3 linked regions of the Eleftheria terrae genome follow. The protein of the gene in region 1 interacts with the protein of each later gene in a pairwise test. Links are inferred from orthologs where the notes say so. Each region holds a gene or a part of one and is shown on either strand. Other genes may lie near its edges. The genes, in order: N7L95_RS13910, N7L95_RS22395 and N7L95_RS09890.

Region 1 (9,725 bases):
GCCGCCTTCAGCTCGGCCCGCAGCTGCAGGCGCTGCAGGGTGTCGGCCACCCGGGCCAGGCGGTTGGCATCGCTGTCGATGGCCAGCAGGTCCAGCGAAGCCAGCTCCAGCAGGTGGGCCGTCTTGCCGCCCGGCGCGGCGCAGGCGTCCAGCACACGGGCGCCAGCGGGCACGGCGGCCGGGCCGCCCTCGCCCGCCAGGCCGAGCAGCAGCGGCGCGGCCCATTGGGCCGCCAGGTCCTGCACCGAGACGTCGCCGGTTTCGAAGCCAGGCAGCCGGGTCACCGGGCAGGGTTCGTCGAGCCGGATGGCTTGCGGGCCGATCACGCTGGCCGACAGGCCGGCCTGCTGCAGCCGCTCCAGGTAGGCGGCAGCACTGCCGCGGCCGGCATGCACGCGCAAGGTCATCGGCGGGCGCTCGTTGTTGGCGGCGAGCAGCCCCTGCCAGTGCTGCGGCCAGTCGCGCTTCAAGCGCTCGACCCACCAGCGCGGGTGGTTCCAGGCGGCCACCACGTCGGCATCGGTGGCCTGCATCAGCGCGGACCGCTCGCGCAGGAAGCGCCGCAGCACCGCATTCAGGAAAGGCGCGCTGGCGCGTTCGCGCTGCTTGACGGCCTCCACCGCCTGGTCCACCAGGGTGTGCTCGGCATAGGCAGCGGCATCGGCGCTGTCGCACAGCAAGGCCAGCGCCGTCAGCAGCAGCGCGTCCACCCAGGCGGGCGGTGCCCGCTTGGCCAGCTTGGCCCGCAGCGCCTGTGCACGGCCCAGGCCGCGCATCACCTGGAAGCTGAGGGCCTGCGTGCCGGGGCGAGCGGGGGCCGGGCAGGCAGCCAGCGCGTCGTTGAGCGAGGCGCCGCTGCGCACCGCACGCACCGCGTCCGCGGTGTGGCCGAGCAGGCGCGACAGGGGCAAGGAACTCGAAGTGGGGGAGACGTTCACGGCCGGCAGTCTAGTGCAGGCGGCAGCCGCACGCCGGCAGGCGGGATTCCGCAGCCGACTTGCGTCGGCCCCGCTCGCTGGCGCCGGAGCAGCCGCCGGACCACCGGCGGGCCGTTCCTCAGCGCCCCTCCAGCTCCTGGTATTGGGCTGCCAGCAGCGGCGGCAAGGGGCTGTCGAGCAGCACGGCCATCGCGCGCAGCGCATCGGCGCTGGCCGCATCGAGCCGGCCTTGCGGTGCGAGCTGCACCGCCAGCTCGCACCAGGTGCACAGCAGCACCGGCCGCTGCACGGCCTTCAGGCGGCCGGCCTGGTGCACCGCCTGCACCAGCGCGTCACCGTCGGGCAGGCGCCAGGCGGGCATCGGCCGGTCGCCCATCAGGCCGCGCCACACGGCGCGGTACCAGGGCGGCGCCTCGGACGGCGGCAGCTGCAGCAGGGCGTCGGCCGCGACCACGCGGGCCAGGAAGGCGGTCAACACGGAGATCGGCTCGGCCAGGGGCTCGATGTCCTGGTCGCCGCCGGCAGCCAGGGCGCGCGGGGTCGGCCCGGCCAGCAAATGGCGCATCACCAGCCAGCGCAGCCGGTCAAGCGGACTCGCATGGCCATCGGCGCCCATGATGCGGCGCGCCGCCTCCAGCAGGGCACGGCGCTCGGCCACCGGTGCGGCGGCGCTGCGCTGCAGCAGTTGCTCGAACACCGGCATGCGGCTCGCATCGCCCAGCCGCTCGACATCGGCGAACACGGCCGCAGCCCCCGCGAAGCCGTCGGTCTCCTGCTGCCAGGCCTTCAGCTCGGCCATGTTGCCGGGGGTCAGCAGCAGGGCCAGCACGGCGGCGCGGCGCTCCATCGGCCCCTGCCAGTAGCCGGCGCGGCCGAGGGCGGCCTGCCGCGTGTCGGCCGCTGGGTCCAGCGCGGCACGCTGCACCGCGTCGTGGCGCTCGGCCTCGGGCGGCGTGGCGGCAGCCGCCGCCTGCACCACCTCGGCAGACACCCGGCGCGCCACGCCGGCTGCGAAGGACAGCACCACCCCCTGCTGCATCGGCTGCGTGTCGGGTGCATCGTCGTCCTGGGGTGCCAGCTGGCGTGCCGGCAGCGGATCGACCGCATGGCCGTAGATGCGGCGAATGCGCTCCTGCAAGGGCGGGTGGCTGTCCAGGCTGCCCCAGCGGAGGCGGGAGACGAAAAAGAGATGCGACAGGCTTTCCGCCTGCACGTTGCGCAGGCGGTCCTGACGGCGCCAGGCCTGGTCGGCGATCTTGCGCAAGGCCCCGCCGATGCCCTGCACGCTGCGTGTGAACTTGACGGCCGAGGCATCGGCCAGGAACTCGCGCTGCCGCGACACCGCCGCCTTCAACAACCGGCCCGCCAGCCAGCCGAGCGAGCCGACCGCCATCAGGCCAGCACCGAAGAACACCGCCAGGCTGCGATGGCCGCGCTCATCCGGCTCCACCAGCGAATGGCCGAAGGTGTAGATCATCTGCAGGCCCCACACCAGGCCGATGAGGCGCATGTTGAGCCGGGTGTCGCCGTGCACCAGGTGGCTGAACTCGTGGGCCACGACGCCCTGCAGCTCGTCGCGCGTCAGGCGCTCCAGCGCGCCGCGGGTGACGGCCACCACCGCGTCGTCGACCTGCCAGCCCGCGGCGAAGGCGTTGATGGCGTCCTCCCGGTGCAGCACCCACACCTGGGGTGGCTGCACATTGCAGGCGATGGCCAGCTCGTCCACCACATTGAGCAGCCGCTTCTCGTAGAGGTCGCCAGGCCGGCCCTCGGGCTCGCTGATGCAGCGCCCGCCGGCCAGCCGGGCCACATGGGCGCCGCCTTCGCGCAGCCTCAGCATCTCGAACCAGCAACCGCCGAGCACGAACAGCAGCACCAGGCCGGTGTTGGTCTCGAAGAAGAAGCGGGGCCAGTCGGCTGCCCACGGGAAGCTGAGGCGGTAGATCAGCGCCAGCACGCCATTGACGGCCAGCACCAGCAGCACCAGCACGGCCGCGAACAGCAGCAGCAGGCGGCGTGTGGCTGCCTGCGCCTGGTCCTGGTGGTCGCGGAAACGCATGGCGGCGCGCGGCGCGGGAGGGGGCGGGCCGGCGCCGGCTAGAACTGCACCCGCACCGCCTGGCGCTCGGCCTCGCCAGTGGTGGACTGCAGCATGCCCGCCGGAGTGAAGCCGAACAGGCCGGCGATCAGCGTGGTGGGGAACTGCTGGGCGGCGTTGTTGTAGTCGAGCGCCGCATCGTTGAAGGACTGCCGCGCGAAGGCCACCTTGTTCTCGGTGCTGGTGAGCTCCTCGGACAGCTCGCGCAGCGTCTGGTCGCCCTTGAGCTCGGGGTAGTTCTCGACCACTGCCATCAGGCGCCCCAGGCTGCCCTGCAGCGCCTGCTCGGCCACCATGAGGGCACCCACCGGGCCGCGGCCGGTGGGCCGGGCGCGCACCTGGTCGGCCGCGGCGCGGGCCTGGTTGCGGGCGGCGATCACCGCCTCCAGCGTCTCGCGTTCATGCGCGATGTACTTCTTGGCGGTTTCCACCAGGTTGGGAATCAAGTCGTAGCGGCGCTTGAGCTGGACGTCGATCTGCGCGTAGGCATTGGCAATCGCATTGCGCAAGCGCACCAGCCGGTTGTAGGCGCCCACTCCCCAAAAAAACAGCACAGCCACCACCACCCAGGCCACCATCTGCGTCGTGCTCATTGGCACTCTCCTTCCTCATCCTCGAAGTCCCGCGACTCTACGACAGCCCCTGCGGCCGGCCAAGCAGAGGAGGCGCTGAACGCCTTGTTCTCGCATTCGACGCAGCGCGGCGCGCCACCGCAGCCGCAAAGGCGCACGGCCGGCCGAAGCCGAAGCCGAAGCCGAAGCCGAAGCCGAAGCGGAAGCGGAAGCGGAAGCGGAAGCGGAAAGAGCGTAAGGTCGATGTGCCGCCGCAGCCCGCCCGCCGCAACGCCGGCGCAGCAGCGGCCCCGGCTCAGGGCTGGCCAGTGGCTGCGTCGTCCGGCGGCCCGGGCAAGCGGGCCTGGCCTGCCAGCCAGGCATCGTGCCCGCGCCGGCGCAACTCGCACGACGGGCAGTGGCCGCAGCCATAGCCCCAGCGGTGGCGCTGGCCGCGCTCGCCGAGGTAGCAGGTGTGGGTCTGCTCGACGATCAGGTCGTTCAGCGCCTGCCCGCCCAGCGCATCGGTGAGGGCCCAGGTCTGCGCCTTGTCCAGCCACATCAGCGGGGTCTCGATCACCATCGGCTGGTCCAGCCCCAGGCTGAGGGCCACCTGCAGGGCCTTGAGCGTGTTGTCGCGGCAATCCGGATAGCCGGAATAGTCGGTCTCGCACATGCCGCCCACCAACACGCTGGCGCCCCGGCGGTAGGCCAGCGTCGCCGCGAAGTTGAGGAACAGCAGGTTGCGCCCGGGCACGAAGGTGTTGGGCAGGCCGTTCTGCGCCATCTCGATGGCGCGCTCCGAGGTCAGCGCGGTGTCGCTGATCTGCCCCAGCAAGGCCAGGTCGAGCAGGTGGTCGGGGCCCAGCCGTCCGGCCCAGTGCGGAAAGGCCTGCCGCAGCGCGTCGAGCACCCGCGGGCGGCAATCCAGCTCGATGCGGTGGCGCTGGCCATAGTCGAAGCCCAGGGTCTCGACCTGCGCATAGCGGGCCAGCGCCCAGGCCAGGCAGGCAGTGGAGTCCTGGCCACCGGAGAAGAGCACCAGGGCCTTGCGGGGGTCTTGCACTTGCATGTCAGTTCCGCACTTCGCCCTGGCCAAACACCACGTACTTCAGCGAAGTGAGCCCTTCCAGGCCCACCGGGCCGCGCGCATGGAACTTGTCGGTGGAGATGCCGATCTCGGCGCCCAGGCCGTACTCGAAGCCGTCGGCGAAGCGGGTGGAGGCATTCACCATCACGCTGGCCGAGTCCACTTCGCGCAGGAAGCGCATGGCATTGGAATGGTGCTCGGTCAGGATGGCGTCCGTGTGGTGCGAGCCGTAGCGGTTGATGTGGGCGATGGCTTCGTCCAGGCTGTCGACCACCTTCACGCTGATCACCGGCGCCAGGTACTCCTCGGACCAGTCCTGCTCGGTGGCGGCCACCACCCGGGCACCGGCCACGCCGGACAGCCAGCGGGCCGCGCCCTCGTCGCAGCGCATCTCCACGCCCTTGGCGGCAAACACTGCGCCGATGCGCGGCAGGAAGGCCGGCGCGATGTCACGGTGCACCAGCAGCGATTCGGCCGCATTGCAGGGGCTGTACTTCTGCGTCTTGGCGTTGTCGGTCACCGCGAGGGCCAGCTCCAGCCCGGCGCTTGCATCGACGAAGACGTGGCAGTTGCCGTCCAGGTGCTTGATCACCGGCACCTTGGCTTCGCGGCTGATGCGCTCGATCAGCGACTTGCCGCCGCGCGGGATGATGAGGTCCACATGCTCGGGCATCGCGATGAGCCGGCCCACCGCCTCGCGGTCGGTGGTCTCGATCAGCTGCACGCCTTCGGCCGGCAGGCCGGCTTCGCGCAGCGCCTGCTGCACCAGCTTCCACAGCGCCAGGTTGGAATGGATGGCTTCGGAGCCGCCCCGCAGCACGCAGGCGTTGCCGCTCTTGATGCCGAGCGAGGAGGCTTCGATGGTGACGTTGGGCCGGCTCTCGTAGATCATGCCGAACACGCCGACCGGCACCCGCATCTGCCCCACCGAGATGCCGGTGGGACGACGCCGCACGTTGGTGATCTCGCCCACCGGGTCTGGCAGCGCGGCCACTTGCACGCAGTTCTCGGCCATCTGGGCGATGACCTTGTCGGTCAGGCGCAGTCGGTCGACCATCGGCGCGCTCAGGCCGTTGCGCTCCGCATTGGCGATGTCCTTGGCGTTCTCGTCCTGCAACAGCGCCCGCTGCTCGCCGATCAGCGCGCCCAGGCGCAGCAGGGCCTGGTTCTTGGCAGCGGTGGACGCGGCCGCCATCAGCGTGGCGGCCGCCCGGGCGGCCTCGCCCAGCCGGGCCATGTAGGTGGGGATGTCGGTGGCACTCATGGCCCGGATTGTCGCAAACCCGCCGCTTTCGCGCCGGCGGCGGGCCGGCTCAATGCGGCAGGGCCGCCAGCAGCATCAGCCACAGCGGGGCCGCCAGCACGAAGGCCAGCGTCGACGTCACGATGGCGGCGGTGGCCTCCGCCTCCAGCGCGCGGTAGCGCTGCGCAAACATCAGCGCGTTGCTGCCGGTGGGCAGGGCCGCGGCCATCACGATGACCGTCAGCGGCAGCCCGCGCAGGCCAGCCACCCCGTAGCCGGCCAGCAGCACCAGGGCCGGCATGACCAGCAGCTTGGCCGCGGCCAGTGCAGATGCGGTGGTGGCCGAGCCGCGCAGGCCATAGTGCGCCAGCGACATGCCGATGGCCACCAGGCAGACCGGCACCACCGCCTCGCCGAGCATGGCCAGCACGCCATCCACCGGCTCGGCCAGCGTCCAGCCGGTGAGGTTCCAGGCCAGGCCGGCCAGCACCGGCAGCACCACCGGGTGGATCACGGTGTTGCGCACGGTCTGCCCCAGCATGCGCGCCAGGCGGGGGCGACCGCCCTGCTCGCGCGCCGCGGCCCGGCCCACATCCAGCTCCACCAGCACCGTCTGCACCGACAGCAGGGTGAGCGCATGCACGCTGACGATGGCCAGGTGCACCGACAGGCCCTGCTCGCCGAACAGGGCCGCGGCCATCGGGATGCCGAGCTGGGCCGTGTTGCCGAAGGTCGCCGTGAGCGCACGCACGCTGGGGCCCGCCGGAGGCAGCGCGGGCCGCCCGCGCTGCGAGAGGTAGAGGGCCACCATCCATGCAGTGGCAGGGATGAAGAATGCCGCCAGCGTCGACCACGGCAGGGTGGCGATGTCGATGCGCGCGGTGGTGCGAAACAGCAGCGCCGGCGCAAACAGGAAGAACGCCGCATTCGAGAGCGCGCGCGCCGCCTCGCCGCCGCCGAAGAACTTCATGCGGCCGGCGCCCCAGCCGAGCGCGACGACCGAGAAGATGGCAAACAGCTTGAAGAAAACGACGCTGGACATGGCGCCAGTATGGCCACCGCAAGCCTGCCGCGGGCCGCGGGAACTGCGTAGACAGGCGGGCAAAGTAGGCGGGCGAAGGCCGCTACTGCGGTGCAGGCGCCAGGCCTTGTGCTTCCCGGACCGCAAGCTGCAGCGCCTCGGCGCCTCAGCAGCTCAAGGCGTCCGCCGGTCAGGCTTCGAGGCGGCGTGGCCGGGCTCCGCTCAGCGGCTGCGCCACCGGCCGTCGCAGGGCACCGGCCCGTCCGCAGCCAGCGCCGTGACGAGCCCGGACCTCGGACCTGGAACCTCGGACCTCGGCGCCCGTCCGGGCCCGCGCCCGCCCGCGGCGCCTCGGCCTCAGGACTTTGCGGCCGCCTTCTTCGCCGGCGCCTTCTTGGCGGCGGCCCGCGGGGCACGCGGCTCGAACTCGAACACCACCTTGCCTTCTTTCGCATCCCACTTCAGGAAGGCCTTGAACTTGCGCCGCGTGCGGGCGGAGACAAAGTTGTCGAGCAGGTCGGTCTTGCCCTCGGCCAGCAGCTTGCCCATCTGCTCGCGGCTCACCGGCTGCTGCAGGATGATCTTGCCGCTCTTGAAGTCGCAGGTGGTGTGCGGGCCGACGCTCTTCTCGCAGACATAGCTGGTGCCGTGCTCGTAGACGCTGGCCTGGCACTTGGGGCAGCGGCCGAGCGGCTCCTGGCCGCTGAAGTCGATGGCCTCGCCGCCTTCGGCCTCCTTGCGGGCGTCCTCGCCGAAGTCGAATTCGAGCTTGTAGTTGCGCAGCTCGTCGTCGTACACCAGCTTCAGCTCCGCGGTGAAGGGCCAGCCGGCCTTGGAGCGGAAGCCCTCCAGCGGGCCGATGCGCTTGTCGCGCAGGAACTGCTCGACCTCCGGCAGCTCGAAGCTGCGGCCGCCGGGGATCTTGCTCATCGAGAAGCCGCAGCCGCCGTCCTCGCCACTGCCGGCCGCCCCCACGCAGCTGAAGCGGCGGTAGTTCTCCTTCACCGTGCCGCCACAGTTGGGACAGGGGGTCTTCAGCGTCGCGTAGTCGCCGGGGATGGTGTCGCGGTCGTATTCCTTGGCCTTCTGCACGATGCGCTGCGTCATCGCGGCGATCTCGTCCATGAAGGCCTCGCGGCTCAGCCGGCCCCGCTCCATCTGCGACAGCTGGTATTCCCAGTTGCCGGTGAGCTCGGGCTTGGTGAGGTCTTCCACGCCCAGGCCGCGCAGCAGCGTCATCAGCTGGAAGGCCTTGGCGGTGGGCATCAGCTCGCGGCCTTCGCGCACCAGGTACTTCTCGAGGATCAGGCCTTCGATGATCGCCGCCCGGGTGGCCGGGGTGCCGAGGCCCTTCTCCTGCATGGCTTCGCGCAGCTCGTCGTCGTCGATCAGCTTGCCCGCGCCTTCCATCGCGCCCAGCAGCGTCGCTTCGCTGTAGCGCGCCGGCGGCCGGGTCTTGAGCGGCACGACGTTGATCTCCTCGTTCACCACCGTCTCGCCGGCCTTCACCGGCACCAGGGTGGCGTCGTCTTCCTGTGCGTCCTTGCCGTACACGGCCAGCCAACCGGGCTTCACCAGCACCTTGCCGTTGGTCTGGAAGCTGTGCTCCTGGCCGGCATGCTTGACGGTGGTGATGCGGGTGGTCACCAGGTATTCGGCCGCCGGGAAGAACACCGCCAGGAAGCGCTTGACCACCATGTCGTAGAGCTTCTGCTCCGCCTCGCTCAGGCTCTTGGGCGACTGCAGCGTGGGGATGATGGCAAAGTGGTCCGACACCTTGGCGTTGTCGAACACCCGCTTGTTGGGCTTCACATAGCCCTCGGCCAGCGCCTTCTTGGCATGCGGCGCGTAGAGGCGGGTGGCCTCGTCGGTGGCCAGCATCTGCACCGTGTCCTTCGCGACGGCCAGGTAGTCCTCCGGCAGCGCGCGCGAGTCGGTCCGCGGGTAGGTCAGCACCTTGTGCTTCTCGTACAAGGCCTGGGCCAGCGACAGGGTGGTCTTGGCCGAGAAGCCGAAGCGCGAGTTGGCCTCGCGCTGCAGCGAGGTGAGGTCGTACAGCAGCGGGCTGGACTGCGAGCTGGGCTTGGATTCCTCGGTGACCGTGCCGCTCTTGTTGCGCACCGCCTCGGCAATGGCCTCGGCTTCCTTGGCCGTCCAGAGGCGGTCGGCGCGCAGCTCGGGGTCGCCCTCGGTCTTCTTCCACTTGGGGTTGAACCACTTGCCGTCGTACTGCCCCGCCTCGCAGCCGAAGGTGGCCCGCACCTCCCAGTAGTCGCGCGAGACGAACTTGCGGATCTTCTCCTCGCGCTCGACGACGATGGACAGCGTGGGCGTCTGCACCCGTCCGACGGTGGTCAGGAAGAAGCCGCCGTCGCGCGAGTTGAAGGCCGTCATCGCGCGGGTGCCGTTGATGCCCACCAGCCAGTCGGCCTCGGAGCGGCAGCGCGCGGCGCTGGCCAGCGGCTGCATCTGCTCGTCGCTGCGCAGCTTGGCGAAGCCGTCGCGGATGGCCTGCGGCGTCATCGACTGCAGCCACAGCCGCCGGATGCCCTTGTTGAGCGAGCCCTTGGCTGGCGAGGCGTACTGCACGATGAGCCGGAAGATCAGCTCGCCCTCGCGCCCCGCGTCACAGGCGTTGATGATCTCGGTGACGTCCTTGCGCTTGATGAGCTTGACGATCGCGTTCAGGCGGCCCTTGCTCTTGTCGATCGGGTTGAGATCGAAGTGCGGCGGGATCACCGGCAGGTTGTTGAAGCTCCACTTGCCGCGCTTGACGTCGAATTC
Region 2 (9,891 bases), 1.8 Mb from region 1 along the record:
CAGTCACGCTGCGTTACACCTCGACGCGAAGGTAAAGCCTGGGTAAAGCGGACCACCAATTCGGCACATGGCGCGTTAAGTCAGCAAGGCCCGCCAAGTTGGGCCTCCAAGGAGAACTGTGATGATTCGACGTGCCCTCTTCGCAAGTGCCGCCTTCGCGCTGGCCGGACTGGCCGCTGCGCCCGCATCTGCCAAGGACGTCTATTGGTCGGTCGGTGTGCACGGGCCGGGCGTCAGCACCCATGTGTCGAATGCTCGTCCCGTGATCGTGCACCAGCCGCCGGCAGTGGTTTACCCGGCGCCGCCCGTCGTCTACGCGCCGCCGGTGGTCTATCAGCAGCCGCCGACGGTGGTCTACGGGCAGCCGGTCTATGCCCAGCCCTATCCCTACTACCACCAACGCCGCCACGGTGGCCACTGGCGGCACCATCACCACCACCACGGCCATCGCGGCTGGGACCGCGACGACCGTCGCGGTGGCCGCCACGGTGACTGGGACGACTGAGCGCCGGCCGCCTCGGGCGCAGCGCCATGAAAAAACCGCCGTCTCCGGCGGTTTGCGTCATCGGTACAGCCGCGGCGGATGCCGCGGTCAACGGACGGGGCCGTAGTCGATGGGCACCCAGCGGTAGCTGCCCTTGCCCTCGGCGCGCACATTGCCGATGCCAGGGAAGGGCAGGTGCATGCCGGTCACCAGCAGCCGGCCGCGTGCCGCTTCCTCGAACAGGCGCTTGCGGGTGGCGCTGGCCGCTTTCTGGTCGATGTCGAACTCGATCGTCGTTTCCGGCCGCGGGAACTGCACGAAGGCGTTGTGCACGATGTCGCCCCACACCAGCAGTTGCTGACCGCCCGACTCGAATCGGTAGCTGGTGTGCCCCGGCGTGTGGCCGTGGGTCGCCTGCGGGCGCACCCCGGGCATCAGTTCCTGCTCACCCTCGAAGGTCTTGAACCGCCCTGCCGCAACATAGGGGGCCACCGCGCTCTGGGCCATCTTGAAGAAGCCCTGCACTTCCTTCGGCGCCTTGGCAGCGGTCTCGGGGTTGAGCCAGTAGTCGGCCTCCTTCTTCGCCACGAAGAGGTCGGCGTTTGCAAACACCGCCTTGCCCTCGGCGTCGATGACGCCGCCGACATGGTCGCCGTGCAGGTGGGTGAGCAGCACGGCGTCTACCTGCTCGGGGGCGTAGCCGGCCGCCCGCAAGCTGCTGACGACATTGCCCAGCGTGTTGCCAAACATCCGGCCGGCGCCGCTGTCCACCAGCACGAGCCGGCTTCCGGTGTTGACCAGGTAGGTATTGACGGCGGTGGGCGTCGGGTTGTTGCGGAACATCTGCGCCAGCAGGCGTTGGATCTGCTCCGGCGGCGTGTTCTTGAGGATCTTGGTGTCGAGTTCGATCTGCCCGTCATACAGCGCGGTCACTTCGAAACTGCCCACCATGTGCCGGTAGTAGCCGGGCACCTGGGTCTTCTGCTGCGGCGCCTCGGCGTGGGCAGCAGGCAGGAAGGTCAGCGCACAGGCCAGGCCCAGTGCGCCACGACGCAGCCAGCGGGTGAAAGTCGACATAAACGGAACTCCTTGGCTTGGACTCGGATGAAGAGTGCGCAGTCTATGCAGTTCGCGATTTTTCTGCTGGCGAAGGGCCGCGGTTTTCCGGATGGCGCGGGCGTGGCGGTCAGCACATCTTGCAGGTGGGCCGGTCTGGCCGGTGGCGCAGCGGAGGGTGCAGCCGCCAGGCGTCCGGCGCCGGTGGCTGCCCGTGTGCGCGGCAGCCACCGGCCCGGCCGGGCGGCGCTTCGTATGGTCGACAAACAAAAAGGGCGCCGACAATGCGGCGCCCTCGAGCAGGGTGTGGCAGCCCGCCTGTGCGGCGGCTGCGCTTACCAGTTGTCCGAGCGCGTCACTGCGTCCCACACACCCTGGCGTGCGGTGTAGACGCTGATGACCCCGTAGAACTGCTCGCCTTTTTCATTGAAGCGCACCGCGTTGGTGATGGGCGCCAGCGCGTCGATGCTCTTCAGCTCGGCCACCAGCTTCTTGCCGTCCACCGTGCGGCCGCGCTGCATGGCGGCCGACAGGACCCACACCGCGTCATAGGCGTAGTGGGCGCCGTAGATCGGCTCGCCACCGAAAGCCTTGCGGTACTTTTCGAGGAAGGCCTTGCCCTGCAGGAATTCGCGCGGCTCGATGATCGGCGAGGTGGCATAGACGCGCAGCGGCAATGCGGTCTTGATCAGCTTGTCGGTCTTGATGGTGTCGCCGCCCAGGATCTGCACCTTGGTGAGGCCCGCCTGCGCCAGCTGCTCCACCATCGCCAGCACCTGGTAGTCGGCCAGCGTGGTCACGATGACGTCGACGCTGCCACTCTTCAGCTCGGGGATCAGGGCGGAGAAATCGGTGGTCTTGTCGTCCAGCGACTTGCGCAGCGAGACGGTCTTCTTCAGCTGCTGCAGCTGGCCGGCGGCGATGTCGCACAGGCCCTTGCCGTAGGGCGTGTTGTCGTCGATCACCGCGAACGACATGCCGTTGATGTTGCGTGCCGCATACGAGCCCATGGCCTTGCCCTGCAGCGCGTCGTTGGCGACCAGCCGCAAGGTGGTCGGCAGGTTCATCTGCGTGTATTCGGGCTTGGTGGAGATGGCCAGCTGCGGGATGTCCTTCTCGGCATAGACCGGCGCTGCCGCCATGCTGACGCCCGAGTTCAGGTGGCCGATCACCGCCACCACACCGGCGTCGGCGAGCTGCTTGGCCACCGTCTTGCCGGTGGCCGCGTCCGCCTTGTCGTCGACCGCGACCACCTCGACCTTGACGGTCTTGCCGTCGATCTTCAGCCCCTGCTTGTTCAGGTCCTCTACCGCCAGCTTCACCCCGTTCAGCATGTCGGTGCCGAGCGCACCGAGCGGGCCGCTGAGCGGCTGGGCAACGCCGATCTTCACCGTGTCAGGGACAGGCGAGCAGGCAGCAAGGACGAGGCTGGTGGCAACGACGCCCAGCACGAACACGCGACGGAACATGGGATCTTCTCCTCAAAACCGGACTGGATGCTACAGGACGTAAACATCTTCGGATCGGCCTGTTGCAGAAATCAGGCCATGCCGCGCCTCCAAACTGCGCAATTCGCCGCATGTCGCCAGGGATTGTGCGGGTAAGTCCTAGGCGGGTCAGCGCAGGACCGCGCCTGTCACATGGATTTGAACCGGGGGGCGTAGAGCCGGCTCACATTTAGCGTGCCTGGATGGCCTCCCCGGAAGGACAGGCGCAGCTTGCCTGCGTCGTCGCGGTGCACGCCGTCGATCGCAGAGGCACGCACCACCGCGCCGCGGTGGACCTGCCAGAACACCTCCGCATCAAGTTGGGGCAGCAGCTCCCGCAGTGCGGTGCGGATGAGGTACTCGCGGTCGGCCGTTACCACCCGCACGTACTTGTCGGCCGCCTCGAAGTACAGCACCTCCTCTACCGGCACGAGGCGCACGCTGTTGCCGACGCTGGCCTGGATGAAACGCAGCGGGGCACGTGACGGCGCCGCAGTGCCGGCCAGCAGGGCGCGCAACTGTTCCAGGGCCTGCTCGGCGACCTGCGGGCGCGCGGTGGCGGCCAGCAGGTGGCGCAGGCGCTCGCAGCAGCGCGCCAGACGCTGCGGCTCGACCGGCTTGAGCAGGTAGTCGGCAGCCGCGGCATCGAAGGCCTGCAAGGCGTATTGGTCATAGGCCGTCACGAACACCAGCAGGGGCAGCGGGCCGGCTTCGTCAGGCCATTCCTCGGCCAGTGCCTGGGCCACCTCCAGGCCGCTCTGTCCGGGCATGCGGATGTCGAGGAAGCACAAGCTCGGCCGCAGCGCGAGTGCCTGGGCCAGTGCCGCTGGCCCGTTGGCCGCCACGGCGGCCACCTCCAGCTGCGGCCACTGCCGGGCGAGCTCGGCTTGCAGGGCCTGGGCGAGGAGGGGTTCGTCTTCAGCAATCAGCGCGGTCGGATTCATGCGGGTGCGGGTTGTCATGCAAGGGCAGGGGCAGGCCGATGCGGGCAAGGGTGCCGCCGCCGGCAGCGTCGACCGGCGACAGCTCGAGGCTGGCGGTGTCCCCATAGAGCGCCTGCAGTCGCTGGCGCACCAGGTCGAGGCCGAAACCGCCGCCGTCCCGGGCGGCGCCGGACGGCTGCAGCCCGACGCCGGTGTCGCGCACGCTGAGCCACAGGCGCTGGCCCTCGCAGTGGGCAGAGACCAGCAGCTGGCCGCCGGCCAGGGCCGGCTCGAGGCCGTGCTTGATCGCGTTCTCCACCAGCGGCTGCAGCAGCAGCGGCGGCACCGGCAGGCGTGCCAGGGTGGCCGGGAGCTCGAAGCGCGGCTGCAGGCGCTCGCCCATGCGCACCTGCATCAGGGCCAGGTAGTCGGCCAGCCGCTCGAACTCGGCCGCCAGGGGGTGGCGTTCCACCCGCGAGGCCGACAGGGTGGCGCGCAGGAAGGCGTTCAGCCGGTCCAGCATCAGCTGCGCGCGCGTCGCGTCCAGGCCGATCAGGGCACGCAGGTTGGCCAGGGTGTTGAAAAGCATGTGGGGTTCCAGCTGCGACTCCAGCAGCCGCAGCTGGTGCTCGGTCGCCAGGCGCCGTGCCGACTCGGCCGCCGCCTCGGCGCTGGCCAGGCGACCACGCGAATAGAAGAACCAGGTGGCCACCAGGGCTGCGACCAGCGAGATGAGCAGCGCGGGTGCAACGCCGCGCAACTCGGCGCCGGGATGCAGTGAGCGGCTGCCGGTCAGCCAGTCGCCCAGCCGGTGCCCGAGCGGAAAGGCCACCGCCACGCCGACCAGAATGCAGCCGGCCATGCGCCCCCAGCCCGGCCATTCCGGATGGAGCATGCGGTGCGGATTCCGCCGGTGGAGCTGCCGTGCGAGCAGCAGCCGGGCCAGGTCGATGATCAGCCAGCATGGCAGGCCGACGCACAGCGAATAGACCACGCTGCGGCCGAGCGGCTGGCGCTCGATGGCGTAGAGGACCGCCGCGACCACCACGCACAGCACCGCCACGATGGCGCCGCGTTGCAGCAGGGATGCCAGCCGCGGGGCAGCGGGCGGCCCGGCGGGAGTCGGTCGGTACGGCGGTGGAGGGCGGTTCATGGGCGCATTCTCAGGGCAGCGGTGCTCAGCTCAGCCCCAGCGCGTGGTGCCACAGCAGCTGCCCCAGGTAGCGGTGGGGCAGCAAGGTCAGGCTGCCGGCGACCAGGCAGCCGGACACGTAGGTGGCCAGCATCAGGCGCCGGTGCCGGCGCACCTGCCCACGCACGATGGCGCGCACCGCGAAGGCGATGCTGAGCAGGGTGGCGGGCACCAGCAGGTGCACCGCGGTGTAGCCGCCCAGGTTCGGTCGCAGGTGGTTATGGATGAACAGGCTCGACAAGGCCGCCCCCAGCATCAGCGTGACCCAGGCATAGCCGGCGGCACGGTGGCCCGGGCGGCCCTTGGGTGCGAGCAGGGCCAGGGGGCCGAGCAGCAGGGCGCCCAGGGCGAAACACAAATGGACGAGGACGACGGGTGAAGGCAGTGGCATGGCGGCTCCTGGGGGTGTGGCCGCCACTGTCTCGCCGGCCGGCGCCGGCTGCCACACCCTTGCGACGAAACGCCGCAAAGCGGGTGCAGGCTGTCGCCTGAGGGCGCGAGCGGTGCCCGCTTCAGCGCCGGCGGGAGCCGCCGAACAGGCTGCCCAGCACGCCACGGATCAGCTCGCGGCCGACGCTGCTGCCGATGGTGCGCGCCGCCGAGCGGGCCAGTGCGTCCACCACCCCGTCGCGGCGGCCACCGCGCGGGCCGGTCGAGCCGAACAGGACGTCGCTCAGGCCGTCCAGCATCCCGCCGGCCGCAGGCGCCTGTTGCCGCCCGGACGGGGCCTGGCCTGGTGCCTGCCCGGCCGCCACACCGGCGGCCCGGCCCTTGAGGCGCTCATAGGCCGACTCGCGGTCAATGGCTTGCTCATAGACGCCCGCCACCAGCGAGCCCTGCAGCAGGGCCTGCCGCTGCGCCAGCGTGATGGGGCCGATCTGGCTGCCGGGGGGCAGCACGAACACCCGCTGCGTGATGCCGGGGCGGCCCATCTCGTCCAGCAGGCTGACCAGCGCCTCGCCGACCGCCAGCTCGGTAATGGCGGTGGCGATGTCGATGGCCGGGTTGGCGCGCATGGTGTCGGCGGCGGCCTTGACCGCCTTCTGGTCGCGCGGCGTGAAGGCACGCAGCGCATGCTGCACCCGGTTGCCCAACTGGCCCAGCACGGAGTCGGGCACGTCCAGCGGGTTCTGGGTGACGAAGTAAACGCCCACCCCTTTCGAGCGCACCAGCCGCACCACCAGCTCGATGCGGTCGACCAGGGCCTTGGGCGCGTCGTCGAACAGCAGGTGGGCCTCGTCGAAGAAGAACACCAGCTTCGGCTGCTCGAGGTCGCCCACCTCGGGCAGCGACTCGAACAGCTCTGACAACATCCATAGCAGGAAGGTGGCGTACAGCCGCGGCGAATGCATCAGCTTGTCGGCCGCCAGCACGTTGACGACACCGTGGCCGCGCTCGGTCTGCATGAAGTCGGCGATGTTGAGCATCGGCTCGCCGAAGAACTTGTCGCCGCCTTGCTCGCCGATCTGCAGCAGGCCGCGCTGGATGGCGCCGATGCTCGCGGCGCTGATGTTGCCGTATTCGGTGGTGAAGCTGCTGGCGTTGTCGCCGACGTGCTGCAGCATTGCCCGCAGGTCCTTCAGGTCGAGCAGCAGCAGGCCGTTGTCGTCCGCGATCTTGAAGACCAGCGACAGCACCCCTTGCTGCGTCTCGTTCAGGTCGAGCATGCGGCCGAGCAGCAGGGGCCCCATGTCCGAGACGGTGGCGCGCACCGGGTGGCCCTGCTCGCCGAACACGTCCCACAGGGTGGTGGGGCAGGCGTGCGGCGCGGGCGCCGGCAGGCCGCGCTCCTGCAGGATCTTCGCCAGCTTGGGCGACAGCGCGCCCGGCTGGGAGATGCCGGTGAGGTCGCCCTTCACATCGGCCATGAACACCGGCACGCCGATGCGCGAGAAGCCCTCGGCCAGCGCCTGCAGCGTGATCGTCTTGCCGGTGCCGGTGGCGCCGGTGACCAGGCCGTGGCGGTTCGCCAGGGCCGGCAACAGGAAGGTTTCGATCTCGTGGTGCTTGGCAAGCAGGAGGGGGTCGGCCATGGCGGGTTCCGTCAAAAAGGCAGGCCGTCGGGGGCCCGGATAAAATCGCAGTCTATCCAAGAGACACACCCGCCAACCCGCGCACCGCACAACAACAAGCTGGGCGCCCTTCAGGATTCAGGAGCTTCGCTATGGCCGGTCATTCCAAATGGGCCAACATCCAACATCGCAAAGGTCGCCAGGACGAGAAGCGCGGCAAGATCTGGACGCGGGTCATCCGCGAAATCATCGTCGCCGCCCGCCAGGGCGGCGGTGACATCGCCACCAACCCGCGACTGCGCCTGGCCATCGAGAAGGCCAAGGCGGCCAACATGCCGGCCGACACCATCAAGCGCAACGTCGACAAGGCCACCGGCAACCTCGAGGGCGTGAGCTACGAGGAAATCCGCTACGAAGGCTATGGCATTGGCGGCGCGGCCGTGATCGTCGACTGCATGACGGACAACCGCGTGCGCACCGTCGCCGAAGTCCGGCATGCCTTCAGCAAGTACGGTGGCAACCTGGGCACCGAAGGCTCGGTGGCCTTCCAGTTCAAGCACTGCGGACAGTTCGTGTTCGCGCCTGGCAGCGCCGAGGACAAGATCATGGAAGTGGCGCTGGAAGCCGGCGCCGAGGACGTGGTCACCGACGACGACGGCGCCATCGAGGTGCTCTGCGCCCCGGGCGACTTCGAGGCGGTACAGGCGGCGCTCGACGGCGCCGGCCTGAAACCCGAGGTGGCAGAAGTGACCATGCGCGCGGAGAACACCATCGAGTTGTCCGGCGAGGACGCGCAGCGGATGCAGAAGCTGCTGGACGTGCTCGAGGACCTCGACGACGCGCAAGAGGTCTACCACAACGCGATCATCAACGAATGAGGCAGCAGGCAGTACGCGCTGGTCGCGGAGCCGGGTGAAAGATCACACATGAAAGTTCTCGTCATCGGCTCGGGCGGCCGCGAACACGCCCTGGCATGGAAACTCGCGCAGTCGCCCAAGGTGCACCGCGTCTATGTGGCGCCGGGCAACGGCGGCACCTTGCTCGACCCGCGCCTGCACAACGTCGCCATCGGCGACCCGCAGGCGCTGGCCGACTTCGCGGAAGCCGAGAAGATCGGCATCACGGTGGTCGGCCCGGAAGCCCCGCTGGCGGCCGGCGTGGTGGACGTGTTCCGCGCCCGCGGGCTGCGCATCTTCGGCCCCACCCGGGCGGCGGCCCAGCTCGAGAGCTCCAAGGCCTTCGCCAAGGACTTCATGCGGCGCCACAAGATTCCGACCGCGGCCTATGAGACCTTCAGCGATGCGCAGGCCGCGCACGCCTATGTCGACCGCATGGGCGCGCCCATCGTCATCAAGGCCGACGGCCTGGCCGCCGGCAAGGGCGTGGTGGTCGCCATGACCCTTCAGGAGGCGCACGAGGCCATCGACTGGATGCTGCTCGACAACAAGCTGGGTGTCGTGCACAACGACGGCGGCGCGCGCGTGGTGGTGGAAGAGTTCCTGCAGGGCGAGGAAGCCAGCTTCATCGTGCTGTGCGACGGGAAGAACGTGCTGGCCCTGGCCACCAGCCAGGACCACAAGCGCCTGAACGACGGTGACCAGGGGCCCAACACCGGCGGCATGGGCGCCTACTCGCCCGCCCCGGTGGTGACGCCCAACGTGCATGGCCGCACGATGCAGGACATCATCCTGCCCACCATCGCCGGCATGGCGCGCGACGGCATTCCGTACACCGGCTTCCTCTATGCCGGACTGATGATCGACGCCCAGGGCCAGCCCAAGGCGCTGGAGTTCAACTGCCGCATGGGTGACCCCGAGACCCAGCCGATCATGATGCGTCTCAAGACCGATCTGCTGGACGTGATGCTGGCCTCCACCGACGGTTCGCTCGACAAGGTGGAGCTGCAGTGGGACCGCCGTGTCGCGCTCGGCGTGGTGCTGGCCGCGCATGGCTACCCGCTGAACCCGCGCAAGGGTGACCTCATCACCGGGCTGCCGGCCGAGCAGCCCGATGCGATGGTCTTCCATGCCGGCACCGTGGGCGATGCTGGCCAGACCCGCACCTCCGGTGGCCGTGTGCTGTGCGTGACGGCGCTGGGCGATTCGGTGAAGACCGCGCAGCAGCGCGCCTACCAGGTGCTGCACGGCATCCACTTCGACGGCATGCAGTTCCGCGGCGACATCGGCTACCGCGCGGTGAAGCGGTGAGCGAAGCCCAACGCCGTGGCATGAAGACCGAGGACGTCCGCACCTACCTGCTGGGCCTGCAGGACCGCATCATCGACACGATGCAGGCAGAGGACGGCACGCCTTTCGTCCGGGATGCCTGGACCCGCCCACCCGGCGGGCGCCTGCAGGGCGATGGGGTGTCGCGGCTGGTCGAGGACGGGCCGCTGCTGGAGCGCGGCGGCTGCAACTTCTCGCATGTGCGGGGGCCGCAGCTGCCGCCTTCGGCCACCCAGCACCGGCCTGAGCTGGCTGGCGCGCCTTTCGAGGCGCTGGGCGTGTCGCTGGTCTTCCATCCGCGCAACCCGTATGTGCCCACCGTGCACATGAACGTGCGCATGATCGCCGCGCATCCGGCGGGCCGCGAGACGGTCAGCTGGTTCGGCGGCGGCATGGACCTGACGCCCTATTACGGCTTTGAAGAGGACGCCCGCCATTTCCACGCCACCTGCCAGCAAGCCCTGGCACCCTTTGGCGAGGACAAGTACCCGCGCTTCAAGCAGTGGTGCGAC
Region 3 (9,872 bases), 880 kb from region 1 along the record:
GGGGCGCCAGCGGCCGGCGTGCGGCACCACCTGCTCCGGCGGCAGCGGGTCGCTGGCCAGGCGCACGCGCACCCGGGTGCCACCCAGCACCAGGTCTTCACCGGCCGGGCGCAAGGCTGACTCGCCGGCCTGCAGCCAGAGCCGGCCCAGCCGCACGCCGTTGACGGTGTCGCCCACCTGCAGGCGCAGGCCTTCCGGCCCCGCGTGGAGCACCAGGTGGTGAGGCGCCACATGCGGGTCGTCCAGCACCATGTCGCAGTCCAGCGCACGCCCCAGCCGCACGGGCCAGGACGTGACGGCAAAGGCCTGGCGCGGCAGGCCGTCGCGGTCGAGCACCTCGACCAGAGCTAGTTTGTCCATCCGTAGCCTTGCAGGTAGTGGCGGGCGAGCTTCATCGCGTTGTCGAAATCGATGCCGCGGGCATCGAAGCGGCCCTGCACGCCGAGGGTGGGCTGGTCCAGCGTCGCCACCAGCACGCTGAGGTCGTACAGGCCTTCGAGCTTCTTGTACGCCGTCATGCACAGCACCGCCCGCAGTGGCAGGCCATCGCGCTCGATGAAGCGCTCCTTGCACTGCGGCGGCGTGCGGTCGCGGCTGCGGCCGGCGCCGAAGAACTCGTTGCGAAAGCTCTGCGAGTACTGCGCCGCGAAACGCAGGCTGCCCAGCTTGGCGCCGTCGTAGGCTTCGTGGCGCACGGTCAGGCCGCCCAGGTAGAGCGAATCGGAAATGAAGATCTGCGTGTCCATCTGGCAGTCGGAACGCTCGAACTCCAGGCCCCGGGTGCCGCTGCGCGAGCTGCTGCCCCAGCAGCGCATGAACTGCTCCTGCGGCACCGGGATGGCATAGCGAGGGTGCCCGCCCGAGCGCCACGGCAGCTTGAGGAAACGCTCGACCAGCCGCTGCTGGTGCGCCTGCAGCTGCACCTTGAGCCGGTCGTAGACCGGTGCGGTGATGGGCGCCGCTGCCCGTCCCTGCTGCAGCAGGGCCTGGGCGTATTCGCCCGGCACCAGGAAGCTCACGAGCTGGCCGTCGCGGCGGGTCGCCACATTGACCCCGATGACCTGGCCCTGCTCGTCCAGCGCCGGGCCGCCGCTCATGCCGGGGTTGAGCGCGCCGGAGAAGAAGATGTTGGGGTAGAAGCTGCGCTCCACCAGGCCGTTGTAGTTGCCCTCCACCACCGCGAAGCCGACGTCCAGCGGGTTGCCCAGCGAGTAGATGCGCTCCCCCTTGGCGACGCTGCGGCTGCCCGGGCGGAAGGCAAGCGGCGAGCGCCCCTTCAGGCCGGCGTCGGCGGCCCGCACCAGGGCCAGGTCGTGCACGGCGTCGAAGGCCAGCAGCTGCAACGGCCCGGCACGACCGTCGGCCGTGCTGTACTCGAGCCGGTAGCGCTCCGGCTCCAGCGCCACCTGGCTCACCACGTGGTAGTTGGTCACCAGGTGCCCCTCCTCGGTCACCAGGAAGGCGGAGCCGACCGAGGCCTGGCTGGCCTGGCCCTTGAGCAGGGTGCGCACCTGCACCAGCTGGTTGCGGGTGCCCTCGTAGAGGCGCTGGGCCGACGCCGACACCGGCGCGCCGGCAGGCGCCGCTTCGGCGCCCGCTCCGGCAGGGGGCGCCGTGGGCGGCGGGGCGGTTTGCGCGGCGGCGTGCACCGCGCACAGTGCCGGGAAGCACAGCAGGACAGCCCGGCACAACAAGGCAAAAGACAACTTCATGGGCGGCATTGTAGGAAGGCGCCGGCCGCCGCTGTGGCGGCCCGCCCCGGGCGCGCAGCCTGCCATGCGAGCCGTTGCGGCGCGATGACAAGCGGTACTGGCACGCTCCGGTGTGGCCCGCTGGCCCTGTCGCCAGCACTCCTCCACTTGAGCCGGGAACGTGTCTTGCAATATGCTGCGCGGAGAGGCAAAAGCGATGGACGTCCTTCAACTCGACGTTTCCGGCCGGCCCCAGGCGTGGATCGCGCCCAAGGATGCGGCCCTCCTTTACGCCAGCGACTGTGTCGCGTGGACGTTGGGGGTTCCCTTTGTCGTGCTGCGTGGCGGCATCCAGCGTGTCAGCGGCCTGCAGTCGCGCATCGAGCTGCATCCCATCGTCGCCGTGCGCGGCAGCGTCCCCAGCCGGGCCTGGCGCCAGGTGCCGGCGCTGTCCAACACCAAGCTCTTCCTGCGCGACCGCCACCTGTGCGCCTACTGCGGCCACCAGTACACGGCCGAAGACCTGACCCGCGAGCACATCCACCCCACCTCGCGCGGCGGGCAGGACAGCTGGATGAACTGCATCACTGCCTGCCGCAACTGCAACGGCCGCAAAGGCAGCCGCACCCCCGAAGAGGCACACATGCCACTGCTCTACCTGCCATACGTGCCGAGCCTGCACGAGGACATGATCCTGCGCGGCCGCCGCATCCTGGCCGACCAGATGGAGTTCCTGCTGGCGAGCGTGCCACGCAACAGCCGGCTGCACGGCTGAGCCGCGCCAGCGCGCCCCTCCCAGCGCCTGCCTTATGCATAAAACGAGTGTGAAAAGTACTTTTTATTTGTTTGTTAAATAAAAAGTGCTTTTGATAATCGTTTTTCGTCGCTCGACACGGAGGAAATGAACATGGCAAGTTTGCGTCTTGGAGACCTGGCGCCCGATTTCGAACAAGATTCCACGGAAGGCCGCATCCGCTTCCATGACTGGCTGGGCGACAGCTGGGGTGTCCTGTTCTCGCACCCGGCGGACTTCACGCCGGTGTGCACCACCGAGCTGGGCCTGACCGCCAAGCTGAAGGACGAGTTCGCCAAGCGCAAGGTGAAGGCCATCGCGCTGTCGGTCGACCCGGTCGATTCGCATCACAAATGGATCGGTGACATCGAAAGCACCCAGGGCTGCACCGTCAACTTCCCGATCCTGGCCGATGCCGACCGCAAGGTGGCGACGCTCTACGACATGATCCACCCGAACGCGAACGCCACGCTGACGGTGCGCTCGCTGTTCGTCATCGACCCGCAGAAGAAGATCCGCCTCGTCATCACCTACCCGGCCAGCACCGGCCGCAATTTCGACGAGGTGCTGCGCGTGATCGACTCGCTGCAACTGACCGACCACCACAGCGTGGCGACGCCGGGCAACTGGAAGCAGGGGGACGATGTCGTCATCGTGCCCTCGCTGCAGGACCCCGAGCTGATCAAGCAGAAGTTCCCGCAGGGCTACAAGGCGGTGACGCCCTACCTGCGCCTGACGCCCCAGCCCAACAAGCCGCACTGACGGCCAGCCGTCGCGACGGGCCCATCGGGCGCCGTCGGCGGCAGCTGCCAGCTTCCCGTGCCGGCGCTGTCCGGCATCGCATGAGCCCGCCTGCCCGGCGGGCCCGGCCTCTCCTTGCCTCTTCCTTCGATGAACTTCCAGCAATTGCGCTCCGTGCGCGAAACCGCCCGCCGTGGCTTCAACCTCACCGAGGTGGCCAACGTGCTGCACACCTCGCAGCCCGGGGTGAGCCGGCAGATCCGCGAACTGGAGGACGAGCTGGGCATCGAGCTGTTCGTGCGGGCCGGCAAGCGGCTGACCGGCCTCACGCCGCCCGGGGCCGAGGTGCTGCCCATCATCGAGCGCATGCTGCTGGACGCCGACAACCTGCGCCGTGCGGGCGAGGACTATGCGCAGCAGTCGCGCGGCAAGATCTGCATTGCCACCACCCACTCCCAGGCCCGCTATGCGCTGCCGCCAGCGGTCAGTGATTTCCGCCGCCACTTCCCCAACGTCACGCTGAACCTGCACCAGGGCTCGCCCCGGCAGGTGGCCGAGATGCTGCTGACCGGCGAGGCCGACATCGGCATCGCCACCGAAGCGCTGGCACGCTACGACGACCTGATCGCCCTGCCCTGCTACCGCTGGACGCACTGCGTGGTCGTGCCACCAGGCCATGAACTGCTGGACGGCGAGCCACTGACGCTGGAGCGCCTGGCGCGCCAGCCGGTGATCACCTACGACGAGGGCTACACCGGCCGCTCCCACATCGACGAGGCCTTCGAGCGGCTGGGCCGCAAGCCCGACATCGTGCTGACCGCGATGGATGCCGACGTGATCAAGACCTACGTGGAGCTGGGCCTGGGCATCGGCATCGTCGCCTCCATCGCCTACGACGAGGAGCGCGACCGCAACCTGCGGGCCCTCGACGCGCGCCACCTGTTCGCCATGAACATGACGCGGCTGGCCATCCGCCGGGGCACCTACCTGCGGGCCTACGTCTATGCCTTCATCGAGTCCTTCGCGCCGCCGCTGACCCGCGCGGTGGTGGACCGGGCGCTGAGCGCCGAGCCGGGGGCCAGCTTCGAGATCTGAGCCGGCCAGGCAGCGGCGTGCGTGCCGCCGCTGCAGGGCTTACAGTGCAGGTCTTCCCTTTCTGGAGGCGCATGCATGGCAGGTCCTGGCCGCATCCGGGTCGGCATCGGGGGCTGGAGCTACGAGCCCTGGCGCGAGACCTTCTATCCCGACAGCCTGGCGCAGCACGACGAGTTGCACTACGCAAGCCGCCAGCTCACCGCGATCGAGATCAACAGCACCTTCTATCGCGCGCCGCCCGCCGGCATCTTCGAGCGCTGGCGCGACGCCACGCCGGAGGGCTTCATCTTCTCGCTGAAGGCGCCCCGCTACCTGACCCACCGCAAGGTGCTGGCCGAGTCGGCCGAAGGCGCGGCGCGGTTCCTCGAGGTGGCGGCCCACCTGGGCGACCGCCTGGGGCCGGTGGCCTGGCAGCTGCCGCCGAGCACCCGCTTCGATGCCGAGGACCTGGCCCGCTTCCTGTCGGCACTGCCGCGCGAGGCCGGCGGGCGGCGGCGGCGGCATGTGCTGGAAGCCCGGCATGACAGCTTCCTGAATGCCGAGTACCTGGCGCTGCTGCGCGAACAGCAGGTCGCGAGCGTCTACACCGACTCAGACAAATACCCGAGCCATGCGGACTTCAGCGCCGATTTCGTCTACGCCCGGCTGATGTGCTCTGAGCCCGACATGCCGACCGGCTACCCCGACGAGGCGCTCGACGACTGGGCCGAAGCGGCTCATTGCTGGGCCGCCGGCGGGCGGCCGCCGGCGCTGCCGGCCATCGACCCGGCTGCGGCCGGCGACGGGCAGCCACGCGACGTCTTCGTCTACTTCATCAACGGCGCCAAGGAGAACGCGCCGCAGGCCGCCGGCGCGCTGCTGTGGCGGCTGGCCGGGGAGCCGGCCAGCGGCTGAGCGGCCACGGCCGCCGCGGGCGTCAGGCCGCCGTTTCGAAACGGGTGATGCGCCGCGCCCGCAGGTGCACCGTCTGGCCGGGCCGCAGCCCGAGGCGCTCGCGCAGGTGGCCGAACTCGGCCCGCGGCAGCTCGACATCCACATAGCTGCCGTCGTCGATGCGCTTGAACTCGATGCGGGTGTTGGGCCCCACGGTGAGCGTCTGCGACAGGGTGACGGCCAGCGTGCCGGCATCCGGCGTGCCAAGGATCTCCAGCTCGTGCGGCCGCACATAGCTCACCTCGCCCGTCCCGGCCGCGGCACCCGGGCCGTGGCCGAGGCGGCCGTGGAAGAGGTTGACGTCGCCCAGGAACTGCAGCACGAAGGGCGTGGCGGGATGATCGTAGACCTGGTCCGGCGAGCCTTCCTGCTCGATGCGGCCCTGGTTCATCACGACGATGCGGTCGGCCACCTCCATCGCCTCGTCCTGGTCATGGGTCACGAAGACGCTGGTGACGTGCATCTCGTCGTGCAGCCGCCGCAGCCAGCGGCGCAGTTCCTTGCGCACCTTGGCATCGAGCGCGCCGAAGGGCTCGTCGAGCAGCAGCACCTTGGGCTCCACCGCGAGCGCGCGGGCCAGCGCGATGCGCTGGCGCTGGCCACCCGAGAGCTGGTGCGGGTAGCGGTCGGCAATCCAGTCGAGCTGCACCAGCTTGAGCAGTTCCTGCACCTTGGCGCGGATCTCTCGCTCCGGCGGCCGCGTGGCCTTGGGCCGCACGCGCAGGCCGAAGGCCACGTTCTCGAAGATGCTCATGTGGCCGAACAGCGCATAGTGCTGGAACACGAAGCCGACCTGGCGGTCGCGCACGTCGGCGAAGGTGGCGTCCTCGCCGTGGAAGAGCACCGAGCCGCTGTCGGGGCGCTCCAGCCCGGCGATGATGCGCAGCAGCGAGGTCTTGCCCGAGCCCGAGGGCCCGAGCAGCGCGACCAGCTCGCCCGAAGGGATGTCGAGGTTCAGGTTGTCGCAGACGACGGTGGCGCCGAAGCGCTTGTTCAGACCACGGACTTCGATGCTCATTCCTGTTCTCCCGCCAGCCGCTTCTCGCGCTTGACGTGTTGTTCCACCATCAGCTTCAGCACCAGGGTGACCAGTGCCAGCCCGGCCAGCAGCGAGGCGACTGCGAAGGCCGCCGCGAACTGGTATTCGTTGTAGAGGATCTCGATGTGCAGCGGCAGGGTGTTGGTCTGGCCGCGGATGTGGCCCGACACCACCGACACCGCGCCGAACTCGCCCATCGCCCGCGCGTTGCTCAGGATGACGCCGTACAGCAGCGCCCACTTGATGTTGGGCAGCGTCACGCGCCAGAAGATCTGCCAGCCCGAAGCGCCCAGCACGCGCGCCGCCTCCTCCTGCTCCTGGCCCTGCGCCTGCATCAGCGGGATCAGCTCGCGGGCAATGAAGGGGAAGGTCACGAAGATGGTCGCCAGCACGATGCCCGGCACCGCGAAGATCACCTTCAGGTCATGGTCGCGCAGCCATTCGCCGAACCAGCCCTGCAGGCCGAACACCAGCACGTAGATGAGGCCGGCGATCACGGGGCTGACCGAGAACGGCAGGTCGATCAGTGTCAGCACGACGTTCTTGCCGCGGAAGTCGAACTTCGCGATGCACCAGGCGGCGGCGACGCCGAACACCAGGTTCAGCGGCAGCGAGATGGCCGCGGCCAGCAGCGTGAGCCGGATGGCCGACAGCGCGTCGGCCTCGACCACCGAGGCGAAGTAGACGTCGACGCCCTTCTTCAGGGCCTCGTAGAACACCGACACCAGCGGCACGAAGAGGAACAGCGTCAGGAACAGCAGGGCGACGCCGATCAGCGTGCGCCGCACCCAGGCGGCTTCCTGGGTCGCGGAGCGGACGTTGGGCGGCGGCACGGCCGCTGCGGAGGGGCGGGCCTGGGGCCGCGGCAGGGTCACGGTGGTCATGCGGGAAGCGGGCTCAGCGGCCCTGGCGCTTGCGCGACCAGGCCTGCAGCAGGTTGATGCACAGCAGCAGCACGAAGGAGGCCAGCAGCATCACGACGGCAATCGCGGTCGCGCCGGCATAGTCGTACTGCTCCAGCTTGGTGATGATGAGCAGCGGCGTGATCTCCGACACCATGGGCATGTTGCCGGCGATGAAGATCACCGAGCCGTACTCGCCCAGCGCGCGGGCGAAGGCCAGCGCAAAGCCGGTCAGCAGCGCCGGCGTCAGGATGGGGAGGATGACGCGGTGGAAGGTCTGCAGCCGGCTGGCGCCGAGGGTGGCGGCCGCTTCCTCCAGCTCGCGGTGCAGGTCCTCCAGCACCGGCTGCACGGTGCGCACCACAAACGGCAGCCCGATGAAGGTCAGCGCCACGAAGACGCCGAGCGGCGTGAACGACACCTTGATGCCCAGCGGCACCAGCCACTGGCCGATCCAGCCGTTCTGCGCATAGATGGCGGTCAGCGCGATGCCGGCCACCGCGGTGGGCAGGGCGAACGGCAGGTCCACCAGCGCATCCACCACGCGCCGGCCCGGAAACTCGTAGCGCACCAGCACCCAGGCGACCAGCAGGCCGAAGCCGGCATTGAGGATGGCGGCCGCGAGCGAGGCGCCGAAGGTGAGCCGGTAGGAGGCGAGCACGCGCGGTGACGTCACCGCCTCCCAGAACTGCGGCCAGCTCAGCGTGAAGGTCTTGAGGAAGGCGGCCGACAGCGGGATCAGCACGATCAGGCTGATGTACAGCAGCGTGAAGCCCAGCGCCAGGTCGAAGCCGGGCAGCACGCTGTGGCGCCGCAGCAGGGTGCGCGAGAAGATCATGGCCGGGCTTGCTTCAGCGCTTGGCCGCGGCCAGGATCTGGTCGTAGGTGGCGCCGTCGTCGAAGTGCTCCTTCTGCGCCTTCTTCCAGCCGCCGAAGACCTCGTCCACGGTGAACAGCTGGATCTTGGGGAAATCGGCCGCGTACTTGGCCAGCACCTTCTCGGCGCGCGGGCGCAGGTGGTGGCGCGCCACCAGCTCCTGGGCCTCGTCGGACCACAGGTACTTCAGGTAGGCCTCGGCCAGTGCCCGGCTGCCCTTGCGGTCCACCACCTTGTCGACCACCGAGACCGGGTTCTCGGCCAGCACGCTCCAGCTCGGGTAGACGACGTCGAAGTCGCCGCCGAATTCACGCTTGATGAGCGGCACCTCGCTCTCGAAGGTGACCAGCGCGTCACCAATGCCGCGCTGGGCGAAGGTGGTGGTGGCGGCGCGGCCGCCGCCGTCGAACACCGGCACGTTGGCGAAGATGCGGGTGACCAGCTCGCGCGCCTGCGCCGGGCTGCCGCCCTTCTTCAGCGCGGCGCCCCAGGCGGCCACATAGGTGTAGCGACCGTTGCCGGTGACCTTGGGATTCGGGATGACGACCGACAGGCCGCTGCGGCCCAGGTCTTCCCAGTCCTTGATGCCCTTGGGATTGCCCTTGCGCACCAGGATCACCGAGGTGGAGGACGAGGGCGCGCTGTTGTTGGGCAAGCGCTTGGCCCAGTCGGCCGGCACGAGCTGTCCGCGCACGGCGAGCAGGTCGATGTCGTTCGACTGGTTCATCGTGATCACGTCGGCTTCCAGCCCGTCGGCCACGCTGCGGGCCTGCTTGCTGGAGCCGCCGTGCGACTGGTTGAGCGTCACGTCCTGGCCAGTGGTGGCCTTCCAGTGCTTGGCGAACAGGACGTTGTAGTCCTTGTAGAACTCGCGCGAGACGTCGTAGCTGACGTTCAGCAGCGTGTTCTTCTGCGCCAGTGCCGGGCCGGCGGCTGCCAGGGCAGCCGCAGCCAGCAGGGTGTTCAGCAAGGCGCGGCGGCCGAGGGAGAGGCGAAGGGCAAGAGAGGGCATGGCGTATCCACGATCGGACAGGAATGCCGCATCGTAAGGACCGTTGCTTCTGCAAGGAACGATTTGATACGCGAATGCTTATGAACTTTTCATATATGAAGAAGCGGGCGCCGGCCCCCTGCCCTCATTTCTTGGAGTAGATCTGGTCGAAGACGCCGCCGTCGGCGAAGTGGGTCTTCTGCGCCCGTGCCCAGCCGCCGAAGGCCTGGTCGATGGTGAACAACTGCACTTTCGGAAACTGGGCGGCGTACCTGGCTGCCGCCTGGGCGTCGATCGGGCGGTAGTAGTTGCGGCCGGCGATGTCCTGGCCCTCGGGGGAGTACAGGTACTCAAGATAGGCCTGGGCCACGGCGCGTGTGCCCTTGCGGTCGACCACCTTGTCGACCAGGGCCACCGGCGGCTCGGCCAGGATGCTCAGCGAAGGGGCCACCACGTCGAACTTGTCCGGTCCCAGCTCCTTCAGTGCCAGCAGGGCTTCGTTCTCCCAGGCCAGCAGCACGTCGCCGATGCCCCGCTCGACGAAGGTGGTGGTGGCGCCGCGCGCGCCGGAGTCCAGCACCGGCACGTTGGCCAGCAGCTTGGCCACGAACTCCTGCGCCTTCGCGTCGGAGCCATATTTCTTCTGTGCGTAGCCCCAGGCGGCCAGGTAGTTCCAGCGTGCGCCGCCAGAGGTCTTGGGGTTGGGCGTGATGACCTGGACGCCGGGCTTGACCAGGTCGTCCCAGTCCTTGATGCCCTTGGGATTGCCCTTGCGCACGAGGAACACCACGGTGGAGGTGTAGGGCGCGC

What was found.
Region 2: the proteins of N7L95_RS13910 (region 1) and N7L95_RS22395 interact in binary tests that used the Escherichia coli proteins (3 or more experiments, as listed by UniProt). The link is inferred for Eleftheria terrae from one-to-one orthologs.
Region 3: the proteins of N7L95_RS13910 (region 1) and N7L95_RS09890 interact in binary tests that used the Escherichia coli proteins (3 or more experiments, as listed by UniProt). The link is inferred for Eleftheria terrae from one-to-one orthologs.

What each region holds. Positions count from the first base shown.
Region 1 is NZ_CP106951.1:3,144,340-3,154,064, forward strand. Bases 3,802-6,634 are described here. They hold N7L95_RS13910 (glutamate-5-semialdehyde dehydrogenase), read right to left. Parts: upstream 5,942-6,634; coding sequence 4,661-5,941; downstream 3,802-4,660. Other genes in these bases: queC (7-cyano-7-deazaguanine synthase QueC), read right to left, coding at 3,904-4,659; N7L95_RS13915 (AEC family transporter), read right to left, coding at 5,991-6,634. In the rest of the region: 16S rRNA (cytosine(967)-C(5))-methyltransferase RsmB, read right to left, coding at 1-938; N7L95_RS13895 (M48 family metalloprotease), read right to left, coding at 1,057-2,997; N7L95_RS13900 (LemA family protein), read right to left, coding at 3,036-3,629; more of N7L95_RS13915, read right to left, coding at 6,635-6,962; N7L95_RS13920 (DNA topoisomerase III), read right to left, coding at 7,299-9,725. UniProt on the Escherichia coli protein: Catalyzes the NADPH-dependent reduction of L-glutamate 5-phosphate into L-glutamate 5-semialdehyde and phosphate. The product spontaneously undergoes cyclization to form 1-pyrroline-5-carboxylate.
Region 2 is NZ_CP106951.1:4,989,956-4,999,846, forward strand. Bases 2,075-5,073 are described here. They hold N7L95_RS22395 (LytR/AlgR family response regulator transcription factor), read right to left. Parts: upstream 3,972-5,073; coding sequence 3,177-3,971; downstream 2,075-3,176. Other genes in these bases: N7L95_RS22390 (branched-chain amino acid ABC transporter substrate-binding protein), read right to left, coding at 2,075-3,009; N7L95_RS22400 (sensor histidine kinase), read right to left, coding at 3,946-5,073. In the rest of the region: N7L95_RS22380 (hypothetical protein), read left to right, coding at 122-505; N7L95_RS22385 (MBL fold metallo-hydrolase), read right to left, coding at 593-1,561; more of N7L95_RS22390, read right to left, coding at 1,876-2,074; more of N7L95_RS22400, read right to left, coding at 5,074-5,103; N7L95_RS22405 (DUF2306 domain-containing protein), read right to left, coding at 5,129-5,533; N7L95_RS22410 (helicase HerA-like domain-containing protein), read right to left, coding at 5,655-7,175; N7L95_RS22415 (YebC/PmpR family DNA-binding transcriptional regulator), read left to right, coding at 7,307-8,032; purD (phosphoribosylamine--glycine ligase), read left to right, coding at 8,081-9,361; hemF (oxygen-dependent coproporphyrinogen oxidase), read left to right, coding at 9,382-9,891. UniProt on the Escherichia coli protein: Member of the two-component regulatory system BtsS/BtsR, which is part of a nutrient-sensing regulatory network composed of BtsS/BtsR, the low-affinity pyruvate signaling system YpdA/YpdB and their respective target proteins, BtsT and YhjX.
Region 3 is NZ_CP106951.1:2,261,843-2,271,714, forward strand. The notes cover bases 4,255-7,234. They hold N7L95_RS09890 (sulfate/molybdate ABC transporter ATP-binding protein), read right to left. Parts: upstream 6,272-7,234; coding sequence 5,237-6,271; downstream 4,255-5,236. Other genes in these bases: N7L95_RS09880 (CysB family HTH-type transcriptional regulator), read left to right, coding at 4,255-4,320; N7L95_RS09885 (DUF72 domain-containing protein), read left to right, coding at 4,396-5,214; cysW (sulfate ABC transporter permease subunit CysW), read right to left, coding at 6,268-7,176; cysT (sulfate ABC transporter permease subunit CysT), read right to left, coding at 7,190-7,234. Also shown: N7L95_RS09860 (FHA domain-containing protein), read right to left, coding at 1-360; N7L95_RS09865 (S1 family peptidase), read right to left, coding at 348-1,712; N7L95_RS09870 (HNH endonuclease), read left to right, coding at 1,909-2,466; N7L95_RS09875 (peroxiredoxin), read left to right, coding at 2,599-3,246; more of N7L95_RS09880, read left to right, coding at 3,376-4,254; more of cysT, read right to left, coding at 7,235-8,032; N7L95_RS09905 (sulfate ABC transporter substrate-binding protein), read right to left, coding at 8,046-9,083; N7L95_RS09910 (sulfate ABC transporter substrate-binding protein), read right to left, coding at 9,208-9,872. UniProt on the Escherichia coli protein: Part of the ABC transporter complex CysAWTP involved in sulfate/thiosulfate import. Responsible for energy coupling to the transport system.